3 regions of the Gracilibacillus sp. JCM 18966 genome follow, and region 1 is predicted to be linked to each of the others. Evidence: a T-box and tRNA genes for the amino acid it is inferred to sense, from the RefSeq annotation. Region 1 holds a T-box; the other regions hold tRNA genes.
What was found. The T-box of region 1 lies ahead of ACZ5N5_RS13790 (valine--tRNA ligase). A T-box ahead of a tRNA ligase gene usually reads a tRNA of that ligase, here a tRNA-Val.
Positions count from the first base shown of each region.

Region 2: it encodes a tRNA-Val, which carries the amino acid that the T-box ahead of ACZ5N5_RS13790 (valine--tRNA ligase) is inferred to sense. The anticodon was not compared.
Region 3: it encodes a tRNA-Val, which carries the amino acid that the T-box ahead of ACZ5N5_RS13790 (valine--tRNA ligase) is inferred to sense. The anticodon was not compared.

Region 1 is NZ_AP043883.1:2,876,719-2,881,987, forward strand. Features, by position in the region: gene ACZ5N5_RS13775 (NAD(P)/FAD-dependent oxidoreductase) at 1-831, shown strand, start outside; gene ACZ5N5_RS13780 (ABC transporter ATP-binding protein) at 1,045-1,683, shown strand; gene ACZ5N5_RS13785 (ABC transporter permease) at 1,680-2,459, shown strand; T-box leader at 2,565-2,794, shown strand; gene ACZ5N5_RS13790 (valine--tRNA ligase) at 2,861-5,269, shown strand, end outside.
Region 2 is NZ_AP043883.1:862,259-867,527, reverse strand. Features, by position in the region: rRNA gene ACZ5N5_RS04020 (23S ribosomal RNA) at 1-1,869, shown strand, start outside; rRNA gene rrf (5S ribosomal RNA) at 1,970-2,086, shown strand; tRNA gene ACZ5N5_RS04010 (tRNA-Asn) at 2,121-2,195, shown strand; tRNA gene ACZ5N5_RS04005 (tRNA-Thr) at 2,199-2,271, shown strand; tRNA gene ACZ5N5_RS04000 (tRNA-Glu) at 2,286-2,360, shown strand; tRNA gene ACZ5N5_RS03995 (tRNA-Val) at 2,466-2,541, shown strand; tRNA gene ACZ5N5_RS03990 (tRNA-Thr) at 2,548-2,623, shown strand; tRNA gene ACZ5N5_RS03985 (tRNA-Tyr) at 2,649-2,734, shown strand; tRNA gene ACZ5N5_RS03980 (tRNA-Gln) at 2,790-2,864, shown strand; tRNA gene ACZ5N5_RS03975 (tRNA-Lys) at 3,395-3,470, shown strand; tRNA gene ACZ5N5_RS03970 (tRNA-Ala) at 3,477-3,549, shown strand; gene ACZ5N5_RS03965 (alpha/beta fold hydrolase) at 3,627-4,604, opposite strand; gene ACZ5N5_RS03960 (hypothetical protein) at 4,634-5,158, opposite strand.
Region 3 is NZ_AP043883.1:986,531-991,799, forward strand. Features, by position in the region: rRNA gene ACZ5N5_RS04625 (16S ribosomal RNA) at 217-1,778, opposite strand; tRNA gene ACZ5N5_RS04630 (tRNA-Ala) at 1,882-1,957, opposite strand; tRNA gene ACZ5N5_RS04635 (tRNA-Pro) at 1,974-2,050, opposite strand; tRNA gene ACZ5N5_RS04640 (tRNA-Arg) at 2,055-2,131, opposite strand; tRNA gene ACZ5N5_RS04645 (tRNA-Leu) at 2,136-2,224, opposite strand; tRNA gene ACZ5N5_RS04650 (tRNA-Gly) at 2,275-2,349, opposite strand; tRNA gene ACZ5N5_RS04655 (tRNA-Leu) at 2,366-2,450, opposite strand; tRNA gene ACZ5N5_RS04660 (tRNA-Lys) at 2,458-2,533, opposite strand; tRNA gene ACZ5N5_RS04665 (tRNA-Thr) at 2,538-2,613, opposite strand; tRNA gene ACZ5N5_RS04670 (tRNA-Val) at 2,620-2,695, opposite strand; rRNA gene rrf (5S ribosomal RNA) at 2,703-2,819, opposite strand; rRNA gene ACZ5N5_RS04680 (23S ribosomal RNA) at 2,945-5,269, opposite strand, start outside.

The DNA of each region.
Region 1 (5,269 bases):
CAGTCTGTGGATACAAGCCGTATGATCCGTGATCATATTGAATATCAATTTTCTAGATATAAAACAGAAGATAACCCTAGTGATGATATATTAACCATCATCGTTGGCGGAGCCGGCTTTACTGGAATAGAATTTGTCGGGGAATTAGCCGAACGTATTCCGGTACTATGCAAGAAATATGATATTCCCCGTAAAAAAGTGAAAATCATTAATATTGAAGCAACTCCTACTATATTGCCAAATTTTGATGAAGAATTGTTAGAATATGCACAACGCTCCCTTAAAGCTAGAGGAGTCCAATTTAGGCTAGGAACCATGATTAAGGAAGTAAAAAAAGATGCGGTCATTGTTGGAGACGATATGGAAGAAATCAAAGCCGGAACCTTTGTATGGACTGGTGGAGTACAGGCAAATCGCATTGTCGGGGAATCAGGCTTTGAGTTAACAAAAGGAAAAGTCAATGTGGATACGATGTTAAGAGCACCGGGACATGATGATGTCTTTATTCTTGGAGATTGCGCATGGGTGATGAACAAGGATACCGGTCGTCCGTATCCACCAACTGCTCAAATTGCGATTCAAGAAGCAGATGTTTGTGCTCATAATATTAAAACAATGATTCAAGGTGGTACATTACGAGAATTCACCTTTGATGATAAGGGAACGGTTGCTTCACTTGGTGGATCAGAAGCGATGGGTACAGTATTCGATGGTCATAAACTTTATGGATTACAAGCGAAAGTAATGAAGCATGTGATAGATGACCGCTATTTATTTTTACTTGGAGGTCCTGGATTAGTATTGAAAAAAGGAAAGTTCCGACCATTTTAGTAAGGAGGTAGAAGTGATGAAAAACACTTTATTCTATACATTGCTAACTATTATTGCAACGATTTTTTATGTTCTTGTTTCCAGAAAATTAGAGGATAAAAGAGATTTTCGTTAGTATAAATTTGCGGGAGTAGGTGTTTAACGTAGACATCTACTCCCTTACATTTTTTTGCACCATTGCAGCATACTAAATGTTTAAAGGAGGTGTGTCCATTGTTTATGCTTAATAACGTAGTATTCCGAGATATTTTACATATTGATAAGCTAGAAATTCCTGATCGTAAAGTAATCTGTCTATTTGGGGAGAGTGGTAGTGGAAAGTCTACTTTATTAAAAATGTTAAATGGATTATTGACCCATGATCATGGGGAGATCTTGTTTCAGAACCAATCGATACTAGAATATAACCCAATAGAGCTTAGAAGAAAAGTGGTGATGTTGGGACAAGATCCTATTATGTTTGAGGGGACGGTTCGAGATAATTTATTGATTGGACTGGATTTTTCTGAGCGTGAAAGGGTAGAGGATGCGAAGCTGCTCAATTTGTTAAAAGAGCTGGAATTAAGTAAATCATTGGATGATGAAGCAGATAAATTATCAGGTGGTGAGAAGCAAAGAGTTGCGTTTGCGAGAATCTTATTAATGGATGCTGTCATCTACCTTTTGGATGAGCCAACCTCAGCACTCGATGAAGGGACCGAACACAAAGTAATGGATTTTATGATACATCGTGTACAACAAGATCAATTAACCGCTATATTCGTTACCCATTCAAAAGAGGTAGCAGAACAATATGCAGATCAAATCATCTACATGGAGGATATAAATAAGAAGGAGGTGATTTCATCATGAATAAGATGATGGATATCACTCTTTGGCAATTGATTTCTGCTTATATTTTCATGGTTCTATTACTTGTTATTGTTCGTTGGCGTAGGATTCCTCGAGAAAAGGAAATTGTTATTGCGACATTTAGAATGACAATCCAGCTCGTGCTTGTGGGCTATGTTCTCGTTTTTATATTCGAAAATGAGAACTGGATCTATTCTATTCTGGTTCTAATGTTAATGGAGATTTTTGCAGTTTATAATATTTATAGGCGTACTAAAATGCCTCTTACAAAAAATCTGAAGAAGATTATTGCGATTGCTATGATTGTTGGTACACTCTTCTCGTTTTTATATTTTGATTTTATTGTTGTACAATTTTCACCATGGTATGATCCTCGTTATTTCATTCCAATTGCTGGAATGTTAATAGGTAATTCAATGACGGGTATTACATTAGGCGTAAGTGCTCTTTTAGAAGGCTTTCGTTCACGAAAAAAAGAAATTGAGGCAGCTTTAATGCTTGGAGCAACACCAAGTAAAGCTTCCAAAAGAATGGTGAACAATGCCTTTGATTCAGCAATCTTGCCGACAATAAACAATATGGTTGGGATGGGTATTGTTTTTTTACCTGGAATGATGACAGGGGTCATTTTATCTGGGGCAAGCCCGTTAGATGCGATCAAATACCAGATTGCGATAATGCTCGGTATTACAGGTAGCGTTTCTTTGTCCGTAATTATCTTCCTATATTTCGGATTTAAAACCTTTTTTAACAAAAGGGCACAGCTTGAATTATAAAATATTTTTACTCCCTCACCTATGTACTGTGATAATTATCCTTGACGAAATGACGCTTTTTTGGATAAAATAACATATAATATATGACACCATTATTTGATGGAGTTAAATGTGATGATGAGGAAGAGTATTTCATGCTTATCGTACAAGAGAAGAAAGTCCATTGGCTGAAAGATTTTCTCGATAAAAGGTGAAAGAAGGTAGCCTCTGATGCAGCTCTACTGAACGAGTAGTAGGTAAAGCCGGGTGAACCGTTATCTCTTTAAGAAGTTGTATAGGCTTATTGCTTATAAACAAAGGTGGTACCGCGGAAATCAAACCTTTTCGTCCTTTTTACTAGGATGAAAAGGTTTTTTTGATTCCTATATCATAGAAACTGGAAATAACAAGGAGGAAATTATATGGCTGATCAACAGGAAGTGAATTTACCACCAAAGTATGATCCCACTACAGTAGAAAAAGGTCGTTATCAATATTGGGTGGATGGTAAATTCTTTGAGGCTGAAAGAAATCCAAAGAAAGACCCATTTACGATTGTCATCCCACCACCAAACGTTACAGGAAAACTACACATTGGTCATGCTTGGGATACCACATTACAGGATATTATTACAAGGATAAAGCGTATGCAAGGATATGATGTTCTATATTTACCTGGAATGGACCATGCTGGAATTGCTACACAAGCAAAGGTAGAGGAGAAGCTTCGTGAAGAAGGAGTTAGTCGCTATGATCTAGGGCGTGAGAAGTTCTTAGAAAAGGCATGGGATTGGAAGGAAGAATATGCAAGCTTTATCCGAGAGCAGTGGTCGAAACTGGGATTAGGACTTGATTATTCCCGTGAACGATTTACTCTTGATCAAGGCTTATCAGATGCAGTAAAAGAAGTGTTTGTTAAGTTGTATGAGAAGGATTTAATTTATCGTGGAGAGTATATCATTAACTGGGACCCACAGACAAAGACCGCTCTTTCAGATATTGAAGTTATCTATAAAGATGTCCAAGGCTATTTCTATCATATGAGATATCCACTAGCCGATGGTTCAGGACATATTGAAATTGCCACAACTCGTCCTGAGACAATGCTTGGAGATACAGCTGTAGCCGTTCATCCAGAAGATGAGCGATACAAGCATTTAATTGGTAAAAAAGTTAAGCTTCCGATCGTTGGACGCGAAATAGAAATCGTTGCAGATGATTATGTGGATAGGGAATTTGGTTCCGGTGCTGTAAAAATCACGCCCGCCCATGATCCGAATGATTTTGAGATCGGAAATCGTCATAATCTTGCACGTATTTTGGTTATGAATGAAAATGGGACGATGAACGAAAATGCTGGTAAATATCAAGGAATGGATCGCTTTGAATGCCGGAAGCAGATTGTTAATGACCTTCAGGAGCAGGGGGTATTATTTGAAATAGAAGAACATATGCATTCAGTTGGGCATTCTGAACGAAGTGGTGCCGTTGTGGAACCTTACCTTTCAACACAATGGTTTGTGAATATGCAGCCATTAGCAGATGCAGCACTAGAATTACAAAAGAACAGTGATGAAAAAGTCCACTTTGTCCCAGCTCGTTTTGAAAAAACCTATTTAAGATGGATGGAAAATATTCGTGATTGGTGTATTTCTCGACAATTATGGTGGGGCCACCGGATTCCTGCTTGGTATCATAAGGAGACTGGAGAGGTCTACGTAGGGAAAAAAGCACCTGAAGATATCGAGAATTGGGAACAAGACACAGATGTGTTAGATACTTGGTTCTCATCTGCATTATGGCCTTTCTCTACATTAAATTGGCCAGATACAGAGGATGAGGATTTCAAGCATTTCTTTCCAACTAATGCTCTAGTAACAGGGTATGATATCATATTTTTCTGGGTAGCTCGTATGATTTTTCAATCGAAGGAATTTACCAATGAACGTCCTTTTAAGGATGTACTCATTCACGGTCTTGTAAGGGATGCGGAAGGAAGAAAAATGAGTAAGTCATTAGGAAATGGAGTCGATCCAATGGAAGTGATCGAGAAGTATGGTGCTGATTCACTCCGATATTTCCTTTCCACTGGTTCAAGTCCTGGGCAGGATTTGCGCTTCCAATGGGAAAAGGTAGAATCTACTTGGAACTTTGTCAATAAAATTTGGAACGCATCACGGTTTGCTTTAATGAATATGAATGGATTAAAATTTGAGGAAATTGACTTAACAGGGAAAAAGTCTGTTGCGGATCAATGGATTCTCACACGCCTAAATGAAACGATAGAGCAAGTTACTCGTCATGTTGACAAATATGACTTTGGAGAAGCAGGTCGTTACTTATATAATTTCATTTGGGATGACTTCTGTGATTGGTATATTGAAATGGCTAAACTACCATTATACGGGGATGATGAAGCGGCAAAATTAACGACGCGATCTATTTTGGCCCATGTTTTAGACCAAACCATGAGAATGCTTCATCCATTTATGCCATTTGTCACAGAAGAAATTTGGCAACAATTACCTCACGAAGGAGAGTCTATTGTTCGTGCATCATGGCCAGTAGCTCAACAGGAGCTTTCTAACCATGAGGCATCTGACATCATGCAACAGCTTGTAGCGATAATTCGATCTGTACGTAATATTCGTGCAGAGGTTGATACACCTTTATCCAAAGAGATTCCGATTTATATTCAAGCAAATGATCCAGAAGGAAAAGCAAATATGGAAGAGAATCGTGTGTATCTTGATCGTTTCTGTAACCCTAGTGAGCTTGTGATTGACACTACGGTGGAAGTGCCTGAAAAAGGAATGTCTGCTGTCGTAACA
Region 2 (5,269 bases), 2.0 Mb from region 1:
AGGTCCCCAAGTATACGTTAAGTGGAAAAGGATGTGGCGTTGCTTAGACAACCAGGATGTTGGCTTAGAAGCAGCCATCATTTAAAGAGTGCGTAATAGCTCACTGGTCGAGTGACGCTGCGCCGAAAATGTACCGGGGCTAAACGTATCACCGAAGCTACGGATTGTTCTACGAACAATGGTAGGAGAGCGTTCTAAGTGCAGTGAAGTCAGACCGTGAGGACTGGTGGAGCACTTAGAAGTGAGAATGCCGGTATGAGTAGCGAAATAGAAGTGAGAATCTTCTACACCGAATGCCTAAGGTTTCCTGAGGAAGGCTCGTCCGCTCAGGGTTAGTCGGGGCCTAAGCCGAGGCCGAAAGGCGTAGGCGATGGACAACAGGTGGATATTCCTGTACCACCCAATTCCGTTTGAGTGATGGGGGGACGCAGTAGGATAAGGAAAGCGCACGACTGGACGTGTGCGTCGAAGCAGTGAGTGAGTCAGATAGGCAAATCCGTCTGGCAATCACAAGCTGTGATCGGGAGGGAAAATGAGTACCGAAGTTCCGGATTTCACACTGCCAAGAAAAGCCTCTAGCAAGGAAAAGGGTGCCCGTACCGCAAACCGACACAGGTAGGCGAGGAGAGAATCCTAAGGTGATCGGGAGAACTCTCGTTAAGGAACTCGGCAAAATGACCCCGTAACTTCGGGAGAAGGGGTGCTTACTTACGAGTAAGCCGCAGTGAAAAGGCCCAAGCGACTGTTTAGCAAAAACACAGGTCTCTGCGAAGCCGAAAGGCGAAGTATAGGGGCTGACACCTGCCCGGTGCTGGAAGGTTAAGGGGATGCGTTAGCATTAGCGAAGCGTTGAACTGAAGCCCCAGTAAACGGCGGCCGTAACTATAACGGTCCTAAGGTAGCGAAATTCCTTGTCGGGTAAGTTCCGACCCGCACGAAAGGTGCAACGACTTGGGCACTGTCTCAACGAGAGACCCGGTGAAATTATACTATGCGTGAAGATGCGCATTACCCGCGACAGGACGGAAAGACCCCGTGGAGCTTTACTGTAGCCTGATATGGAATGTTTGTACAGCTTGTACAGGATAGGTGGGAGCCTGAGAAGCGTGAGCGCTAGCTTACGTGGAGGCGCCGGTGGGATACCACCCTGGCTGTATGAACCTTCTAACCCAGAACCGTGATCCGGTTCGGAGACAGTGTCAGGTGGGCAGTTTGACTGGGGCGGTCGCCTCCTAAAGAGTAACGGAGGCGCCCAAAGGTTCCCTCAGAATGGTTGGAAATCATTCGAAGAGTGTAAAGGCAGAAGGGAGCTTGACTGCGAGACCTACAAGTCGAGCAGGGACGAAAGTCGGGCTTAGTGATCCGGCGGTACCGAATGGAAGGGCCGTCGCTCAACGGATAAAAGCTACCCCGGGGATAACAGGCTTATCTCCCCCAAGAGTCCACATCGACGGGGAGGTTTGGCACCTCGATGTCGGCTCATCGCATCCTGGGGCTGTAGTCGGTCCCAAGGGTTGGGCTGTTCGCCCATTAAAGCGGTACGCGAGCTGGGTTCAGAACGTCGTGAGACAGTTCGGTCCCTATCCGTCGTGGGCGTTGGAAGTTTGAGAGGAGCTGTCCTTAGTACGAGAGGACCGGGATGGACACACCGCTGGTGCACCAGTTGTTCCGCCAGGAGCATCGCTGGGTAGCTACGTGTGGAAGGGATAAGTGCTGAAAGCATCTAAGCATGAAGCCCCCCTCAAGATGAGACTTCCCCACACTTTAAGTGAGTAAGATCCCTCAGAGACGATGAGGTAGATAGGTTCGAGGTGGAAGCATGGTGACATGTGGAGCTGACGAATACTAATCGATCGAGGACTTATCTATACGTTCTTTGGATGAAAAACCAATGGTTTGTCTACTTCTTATCTAGTTTTGATGGTATAGTTTCTCCCATCTTAATAAGGATTAGCTTATATCCACCAAGTCTGGTGGCGATAGCGGAGAGGTCACACCTGTTCCCATACCGAACACAGTAGTTAAGCTCTCCAGCGCCCATGGTAGTTGGGGCTCACGCCCCTGCAAGAGTAGGACGCTGCCAGGCAAAGCTTTGAGAAGCAACAGAAGTAAATGTTTATTCCACAGTAGCTCAGTGGTAGAGCAATCGGCTGTTAACCGATCGGTCGTAGGTTCGAATCCTACCTGTGGAGCCACTTGCTTCCATAGCTCAGTCGGTAGAGCACTTCCATGGTAAGGAAGGGGTCGTCGGTTCAAGTCCGGCTGGAAGCTCTCCTAGATTTACTGGCCCGTTGGTCAAGTGGTTAAGACACCGCCCTTTCACGGCGGTAACACGGGTTCGAATCCCGTACGGGTCACCATAATAACCACAGTAATCATTAGTTATTGCTACTTTATATTAAGGATGGCATGCTAAGATCGCGACGTCCCTGTCGCAACGCATGCACTTGCACATCCTGTGCGGCGGAGGATTAGCTCAGCTGGGAGAGCACTTGCCTTACAAGCAAGGGGTCGCAGGTTCGAGCCCTGCATCCTCCACCATGTTATGCCGGTCTAGCTCAATTGGTAGAGCAACTGACTTGTAATCAGTAGGTTGGGGGTTCAAGTCCTCTGGCCGGCACCACTGGAACTAGATCATAATTTTATTTGGAGGGATAGCGAAGTTGGCCAAACGCGGCGGACTGTAAATCCGCTCCCATCGGGTTCGTAGGTTCGAGTCCTACTCCCTCCACCATTTATTATGTATAAATTTAGATCAGGCGTGTATACTATCGATATACGTTTTTTGTTGGGCTATAGCCAAGCGGTAAGGCAACGGTTTTTGGTACCGTCATGCGCTGGTTCGAATCCAGCTAGCCCAGCCATTCTTTTTTCTACATATAAAATTTAGGGTTAAATGCATATAAACTATAACAATTAGAATGAAACTATGGGATAGAAGCCATTAGCTCAGTTGGTAGAGCAACGAGCAATACTTCTACCGAATAAACTACGAGTAACCCCGAAGCATTAATCATCATCGAATAAACTAGAAGATGCAGGGGTTAACATAATGAACGCTCTTTGAATTAGGGAGAAAATTATTTTAACGAGCCATTAGCTCAGTTGGTAGAGCAACGAGCAATACTTCTACCGAATAAACTACGAGTAACCCCGAAGCATTAATCATCATCGAATAAACTAGAAGATGCAGGGGTTAACATAATGAACGCTCTTTGAATTAGGGAGAAAATTATTTTAACGAGCCATTAGCTCAGTTGGTAGAGCAACGAGCAATACTTCTACCGAATAAACTACGAGTAACCCCGAAGCATTAATCATCATCGAATAAACTAGAAGATGCAGGGGTTAACATAATGAACGCTCTTTGAATTAGGGAGAAAATTATTTTAACGAGCCATTAGCTCAGTTGGTAGAGCATCTGACTTTTAATCAGAGGGTCGGAGGTTCGAATCCTCCATGGCTCACCATTTTTAGGGGCCTTAGCTCAGCTGGGAGAGCGCCTGCTTTGCACGCAGGAGGTCAGCGGTTCGATCCCGCTAGGCTCCATTTTTATTTTGTCAAAGACGGAAACCGAACTATGATTTTAAAATAGTTCGGTTTTTGCTGTATAATAGAGAATTGCTTCAGTTGTTTTTATCTATATTTTCCTTCCATTCTTCGAATTGCTTAGCCATATCCTTAGCACGAGTCCAGTGTAAATAATGATGTCCCTCTAGTGTGATGACCTTACTGGAATGATGATCATGTAACTGTTCCTTATAAAATGTTTCTAGTGATTTCCTTCCCTGTGACTCTTCTTTCGTTGTGAAAACTAAGACAGGAATTGTAGGTGGAAAAGTCATATTCTTCGTTTTCTGTACATTGTTTCCTATTTGCTTAGCTTCTTCAACAATATTTTCATTATAGCCTTTCCAAGCTGAAATGGCTTTTGTCATTTTTAAGTTTTCCTCTGTATATGTTCCTTTTTCCGCTATTGGTAAAAAATCATCTGGATTCACCATTGTAACAAGTCGTCCAATCCCTGTTGGTGCTAAATATTTCATATAGTTAGGCATCGTCGGTGCTGATTCATTAAAATAAGCTAGAGCTTGTGGTAAAGTAAAGTCTATTCCTACCACTGATTGAATTTCATCTGGATATTTATTAGCATAATACAAGCTGTAAATCCCAGAAATAGAATGTGGCATCAATATGTACGGACCTTCTATACCTGCTTTTTTTAGAGCAGATCGAATCTCTTCTACAATGTTCTTTACTGTACGCTCTTTGTTAGTACTATCGCTCCAGCCATAACCAAAGCTCTCAATGGATACTACATTGTTTTGCTTTGCCAGCTCGTTAATCAATGGCTCAAAATCTAACACAGGTGCAGCAGTTCCTAGGCCACTAAGTAATACAATCGTATTTTCACCTTTCCCTTTTGTATAGACATGCATATTCTTTCCATCGACCTCTACTAATTCCCCTATTGGACTATACTTATTCTTTTCGTTGAGAGTCATTAGCTGATGTGCTAGAAACCAAACAAAACTTATTGCTGTTAAAAATAAAAGGATATTTCTTGTAAATAGCCAAAATCGATTTTTTCTTTTTTGTGCCATTCCTTGATTCCTCCATTATGATAAATAGTTTAACTAACTGCTTGGTGTAATTTTCCTTCATACACGAATTCTAATTTAGGAATTTGTTGTAAATCATATGGAGTAACCAGCTCTAGAGGCTTGTCAAATGTAATAATCCCAGACTCTTTTAAAATATACGCGACAAACTGAGAACAGAAATAAGCATTTTTTCTCTGGATCGGTTTATTGAGCATCACTCCGAATAAGCCAATTAAATTATAGTGATATGTCTCTTTATTACGGTCGAAATTTGCCAATACTTGCTTAATTCTTCGTTCCTGTTGCTTGGTTATTGTGTAAGAATAAATAATACAATCAGCAGTTCTGAATAAATTTTCGTTTATTTTTTCTTTGACAAATCCACCATGGAAGGGGTTGCGAGGCTTTTTTCTACCAAAGCTATATGTTTCGTTAAAGTTAGGATCAAGAGCGATCGAAGCATGGTTATAATCTGCTTTCGTATATAAACGAATCGTTCTTGTAAATAGCGTTCGAGTATTGGTGAATAATAAATAAATCTTATTTTGTTTCATCTTTCTTATCTCCTGCAAGCCTTTTTTTACTATTGTATGAAAAAGCCGTAAGAGAAATAAGAAGCTTAAGTTGTAATTTTGATTAGGTCTCTAGGCTTAGATAAAGGCGTA
Region 3 (5,269 bases), 1.9 Mb from region 1:
GTTTCGTGTTGGCTTCTTTTGGTGCCTTCACGTCCTGATTTCTTCTTATCTAGTTTTCAAGGTACAGCTTCCACACGAGGTGGTGACTTCTGTGTTCGTCACAGGACGTGACGGGTTTTAACAGAAGATCCTCTGAGCATCAATCGCTCAAAACTGAACCAAACAACCAAGTACAATCTATGATTCACATCGTAAATCATTTCCTTATATCCTTAGAAAGGAGGTGATCCAGCCGCACCTTCCGATACGGCTACCTTGTTACGACTTCACCCCAATCATTGGCCCCACCTTCGGCGGCTGGCTCCAAAGGTTACCCCACCGACTTCGGGTGTTGCCAACTCTCGTGGTGTGACGGGCGGTGTGTACAAGGCCCGGGAACGTATTCACCGCGGCATGCTGATCCGCGATTACTAGCGATTCCGGCTTCATGTAGGCGAGTTGCAGCCTACAATCCGAACTGAGAATGGTTTTATGGGATTGGCTTCACCTCACGGCTTCGCTGCCCTTTGTACCATCCATTGTAGCACGTGTGTAGCCCAGGTCATAAGGGGCATGATGATTTGACGTCATCCCCACCTTCCTCCGGTTTGTCACCGGCAGTCACCTTAGAGTGCCCAACTCAATGCTGGCAACTAAGATCAAGGGTTGCGCTCGTTGCGGGACTTAACCCAACATCTCACGACACGAGCTGACGACAACCATGCACCACCTGTCATTCGGTCCCCGAAGGGAACTCCCTATCTCTAGGGACATCCGAAGATGTCAAGACCTGGTAAGGTTCTTCGCGTTGCTTCGAATTAAACCACATGCTCCACCGCTTGTGCGGGCCCCCGTCAATTCTTTTGAGTTTCAGCCTTGCGGCCGTACTCCCCAGGCGGAGTGCTTAATGCGTTAACTGCAGCACTAAGGGGCGGAAACCCCCTAACACCTAGCACTCATCGTTTACGGCGTGGACTACCAGGGTATCTAATCCTGTTCGCTCCCCACGCTTTCGCACCTCAGCGTCAGTTACAGACCAGAGAGCCGCCTTCGCCACTGGTGTTCCTCCACATCTCTACGCATTTCACCGCTACACGTGGAATTCCGCTCTCCTCTTCTGTACTCAAGTTCCCCAGTTTCCAATGACCGCTTGCGGTTGAGCCGCAAGATTTCACATCAGACTTAAGAAACCGCCTACGCGCGCTTTACGCCCAATAATTCCGGACAACGCTTGCCCCCTACGTATTACCGCGGCTGCTGGCACGTAGTTAGCCGGGGCTTCCTCGATAGGTACCGTCAAGGTACCGCCCTATTCGAACGGTACTTGTTCTTCCCTAACAACAGAACTTTACGATCCGAAAACCTTCTTCGTTCACGCGGCGTTGCTCCGTCAGACTTTCGTCCATTGCGGAAGATTCCCTACTGCTGCCTCCCGTAGGAGTCTGGGCCGTGTCTCAGTCCCAGTGTGGCCGATCACCCTCTCAGGTCGGCTATGCATCGTTGCCTTGGTGAGCCGTTACCTCACCAACTAGCTAATGCACCGCGGGCCCATCTGTAAGTGGTAGCTTGCGCCACCTTTCCACTTCGGTTCCTATGAACCAAAGTACTATCCGGTATTAGCCCCGGTTTCCCGGAGTTATCCCAGTCTTACAGGCAGGTTGCCCACGTGTTACTCACCCGTCCGCCGCTCGTTCCACTCACGTCCTCCCGAAGGATTCAGTCAGCTTCCCGCGCTCGACTTGCATGTATTAGGCACGCCGCCAGCGTTCGTCCTGAGCCAAGATCAAACTCTCCATAAAATAGATGCACCGAAGTGCTTGTGTTGATCAAGCTCGCTTAAAGCTAGCATGTTCTTACTTTTTGTACTGGTTGTTTTGTTCAGTTTTCAATGATCAATAAAAATGGTGGAGCCTAGCGGGATCGAACCGCTGACCTCCTGCGTGCAAAGCAGGCGCTCTCCCAGCTGAGCTAAGGCCCCACATAAAAAATGAAGATGGTCGGGAAGACAGGATTTGAACCTGCGACCCCTTGGTCCCAAACCAAGTGCTCTACCAAGCTGAGCTACTTCCCGGAAATGGCGCGCCCGAGAGGAGTCGAACCCCTAACCTTTTGATCCGTAGTCAAACGCTCTATCCAATTGAGCTACGGGCGCTAAGTGGTGCCGAGGGCCGGACTCGAACCGGCACGGTGGAAACCCACCGCAGGATTTTAAGTCCTGTGCGTCTGCCAATTCCGCCACCCCGGCATGGGATAATACCAATCTAATCATCTGGCAAACAAAATGATTAAATCTACTGGAGCGGAAGACGGGATTCGAACCCGCGACCCCCACCTTGGCAAGGTGGTGTTCTACCACTGAACTACTTCCGCAATATATTTATTAATATGGTGCGGGTGGAGGGACTTGAACCCCCACGTCGAGAGACACTAGATCCTAAGTCTAGCGCGTCTGCCAATTCCGCCACACCCGCATTAAAATGGTGAGCCATGGAGGATTCGAACCTCCGACCCTCTGATTAAAAGTCAGATGCTCTACCAACTGAGCTAATGGCTCTAAATGGTGCCGGCCAGAGGACTTGAACCCCCAACCTACTGATTACAAGTCAGTTGCTCTACCAATTGAGCTAGACCGGCATAACATGGTGGAGGATGCAGGGCTCGAACCTGCGACCCCTTGCTTGTAAGGCAAGTGCTCTCCCAGCTGAGCTAATCCTCCTATGTATGCCTGGCAGCGTCCTACTCTTGCAGGGGCGTGAGCCCCAACTACCATGGGCGCTGGAGAGCTTAACTACTGTGTTCGGTATGGGAACAGGTGTGACCTCTCCGCTATCGCCACCAGACTCGTTTTTTCAAGGACAAGATACATTATAACGCATTTCTCACAACAAATGCAAGAGTTTTTTAAAAATACCTTGAAAACTAGATAAGAAGTAGACAAACCATTGGTTTTTCATCCAAAGAACGTATAGATAAGTCCTCGATCGATTAGTATTCGTCAGCTCCACATGTCACCATGCTTCCACCTCGAACCTATCTACCTCATCGTCTCTGAGGGATCTTACTCACTTAAAGTGTGGGGAAGTCTCATCTTGAGGGGGGCTTCATGCTTAGATGCTTTCAGCACTTATCCCTTCCACACGTAGCTACCCAGCGATGCTCCTGGCGGAACAACTGGTGCACCAGCGGTGTGTCCATCCCGGTCCTCTCGTACTAAGGACAGCTCCTCTCAAACTTCCAGGCGCCCACGACGGATAGGGACCGAACTGTCTCACGACGTTCTGAACCCAGCTCGCGTACCGCTTTAATGGGCGAACAGCCCAACCCTTGGGACCGACTACAGCCCCAGGATGCGATGAGCCGACATCGAGGTGCCAAACCTCCCCGTCGATGTGGACTCTTGGGGGAGATAAGCCTGTTATCCCCGGGGTAGCTTTTATCCGTTGAGCGACGGCCCTTCCATTCGGTACCGCCGGATCACTAAGCCCGACTTTCGTCCCTGCTCGACTTGTAGGTCTCGCAGTCAAGCTCCCTTCTGCCTTTACACTCTTCGAATGATTTCCAACCATTCTGAGGGAACCTTTGGGCGCCTCCGTTACTCTTTAGGAGGCGACCGCCCCAGTCAAACTGCCCACCTGACACTGTCTCCGAACCGGATCACGGTTCTGGGTTAGAAGGTTCATACAGCCAGGGTGGTATCCCACCGGCGCCTCCACGTAAGCTAGCGCTCACGTTTCCAAGGCTCCCACCTATCCTGTACAAGCTGTACAAACATTCCATATCAGGCTACAGTAAAGCTCCACGGGGTCTTTCCGTCCTGTCGCGGGTAATGCGCATCTTCACGCATAGTATAATTTCACCGGGTCTCTCGTTGAGACAGTGCCCAAGTCGTTGCACCTTTCGTGCGGGTCGGAACTTACCCGACAAGGAATTTCGCTACCTTAGGACCGTTATAGTTACGGCCGCCGTTTACTGGGGCTTCAGTTCAACGCTTCGCTAATGCTAACGCATCCCCTTAACCTTCCAGCACCGGGCAGGTGTCAGCCCCTATACTTCGCCTTTCGGCTTCGCAGAGACCTGTGTTTTTGCTAAACAGTCGCTTGGGCCTTTTCACTGCGGCTTACTCGTAAGTAAGCACCCCTTCTCCCGAAGTTACGGGGTCATTTTGCCGAGTTCCTTAACGAGAGTTCTCCCGATCACCTTAGGATTCTCTCCTCGCCTACCTGTGTCGGTTTGCGGTACGGGCACCCTTTTCCTTGCTAGAGGCTTTTCTTGGCAGTGTGAAATCCGGAACTTCGGTACTCATTTTCCCTCCCGATCACAGCTTGTGATTGCCAGACGGATTTGCCTATCTGACTCACTCACTGCTTCGACGCACACGTCCAGTCGTGCGCTTTCCTTATCCTACTGCGTCCCCCCATCACTCAAACGGAATTGGGTGGTACAGGAATATCCACCTGTTGTCCATCGCCTACGCCTTTCGGCCTCGGCTTAGGCCCCGACTAACCCTGAGCGGACGAGCCTTCCTCAGGAAACCTTAGGCATTCGGTGTAGAAGATTCTCACTTCTATTTCGCTACTCATACCGGCATTCTCACTTCTAAGCGCTCCACCAGTCCTCACGGTCTGACTTCCCTGCACTTAGAACGCTCTCCTACCATTGTTCGTAGAACAATCCGTAGCTTCGGTGATACGTTTAGCCCCGGTACATTTTCGGCGCAGCGTCACTCGACCAGTGAGCTATTACGCACTCTTTAAATGATGGCTGCTTCTAAGCCAACATCCTGGTTGTCTAAGCAACGCCACATCCTTTTCCACTTAACGTATACTTGGGGACCTTAGCTGACGGTCTGGGCTGTTTCCCTTTCGACTATGAACCTTATCACCCATAGTCTGACTCCCAAGGTAATATGATTGGCATTCGGAGTTTGACTGAATTCGGTAACCCGGTGAGGGCCCCTAGTCCAATCAGTGCTCTACCTCCAACATACATCCCTTGAGGCTAGCCCTAAAGCTATTTCGGAGAGAACCAGCTATCTCCGTGTTCGATTGGCATTTCACCCCTACCCACACCTCATCCCCGCACTTTTCAACGTACGTGGGTTCGGGCCTCCAGTCAGTGTTACCTGACCTTCACCCTGGACATGGGTAGATCACACGGTTTCGGGTCTACGACCCCCTACTATCTCGCCCTATTCAGACTCGCTTTCGCTGCGGCTCCGTGTCTTCCACTTAACCTTGCAGGAGATCGTAACTCGCCGGTCCATTCTACAAAAGGTACGCCGTCACCCATA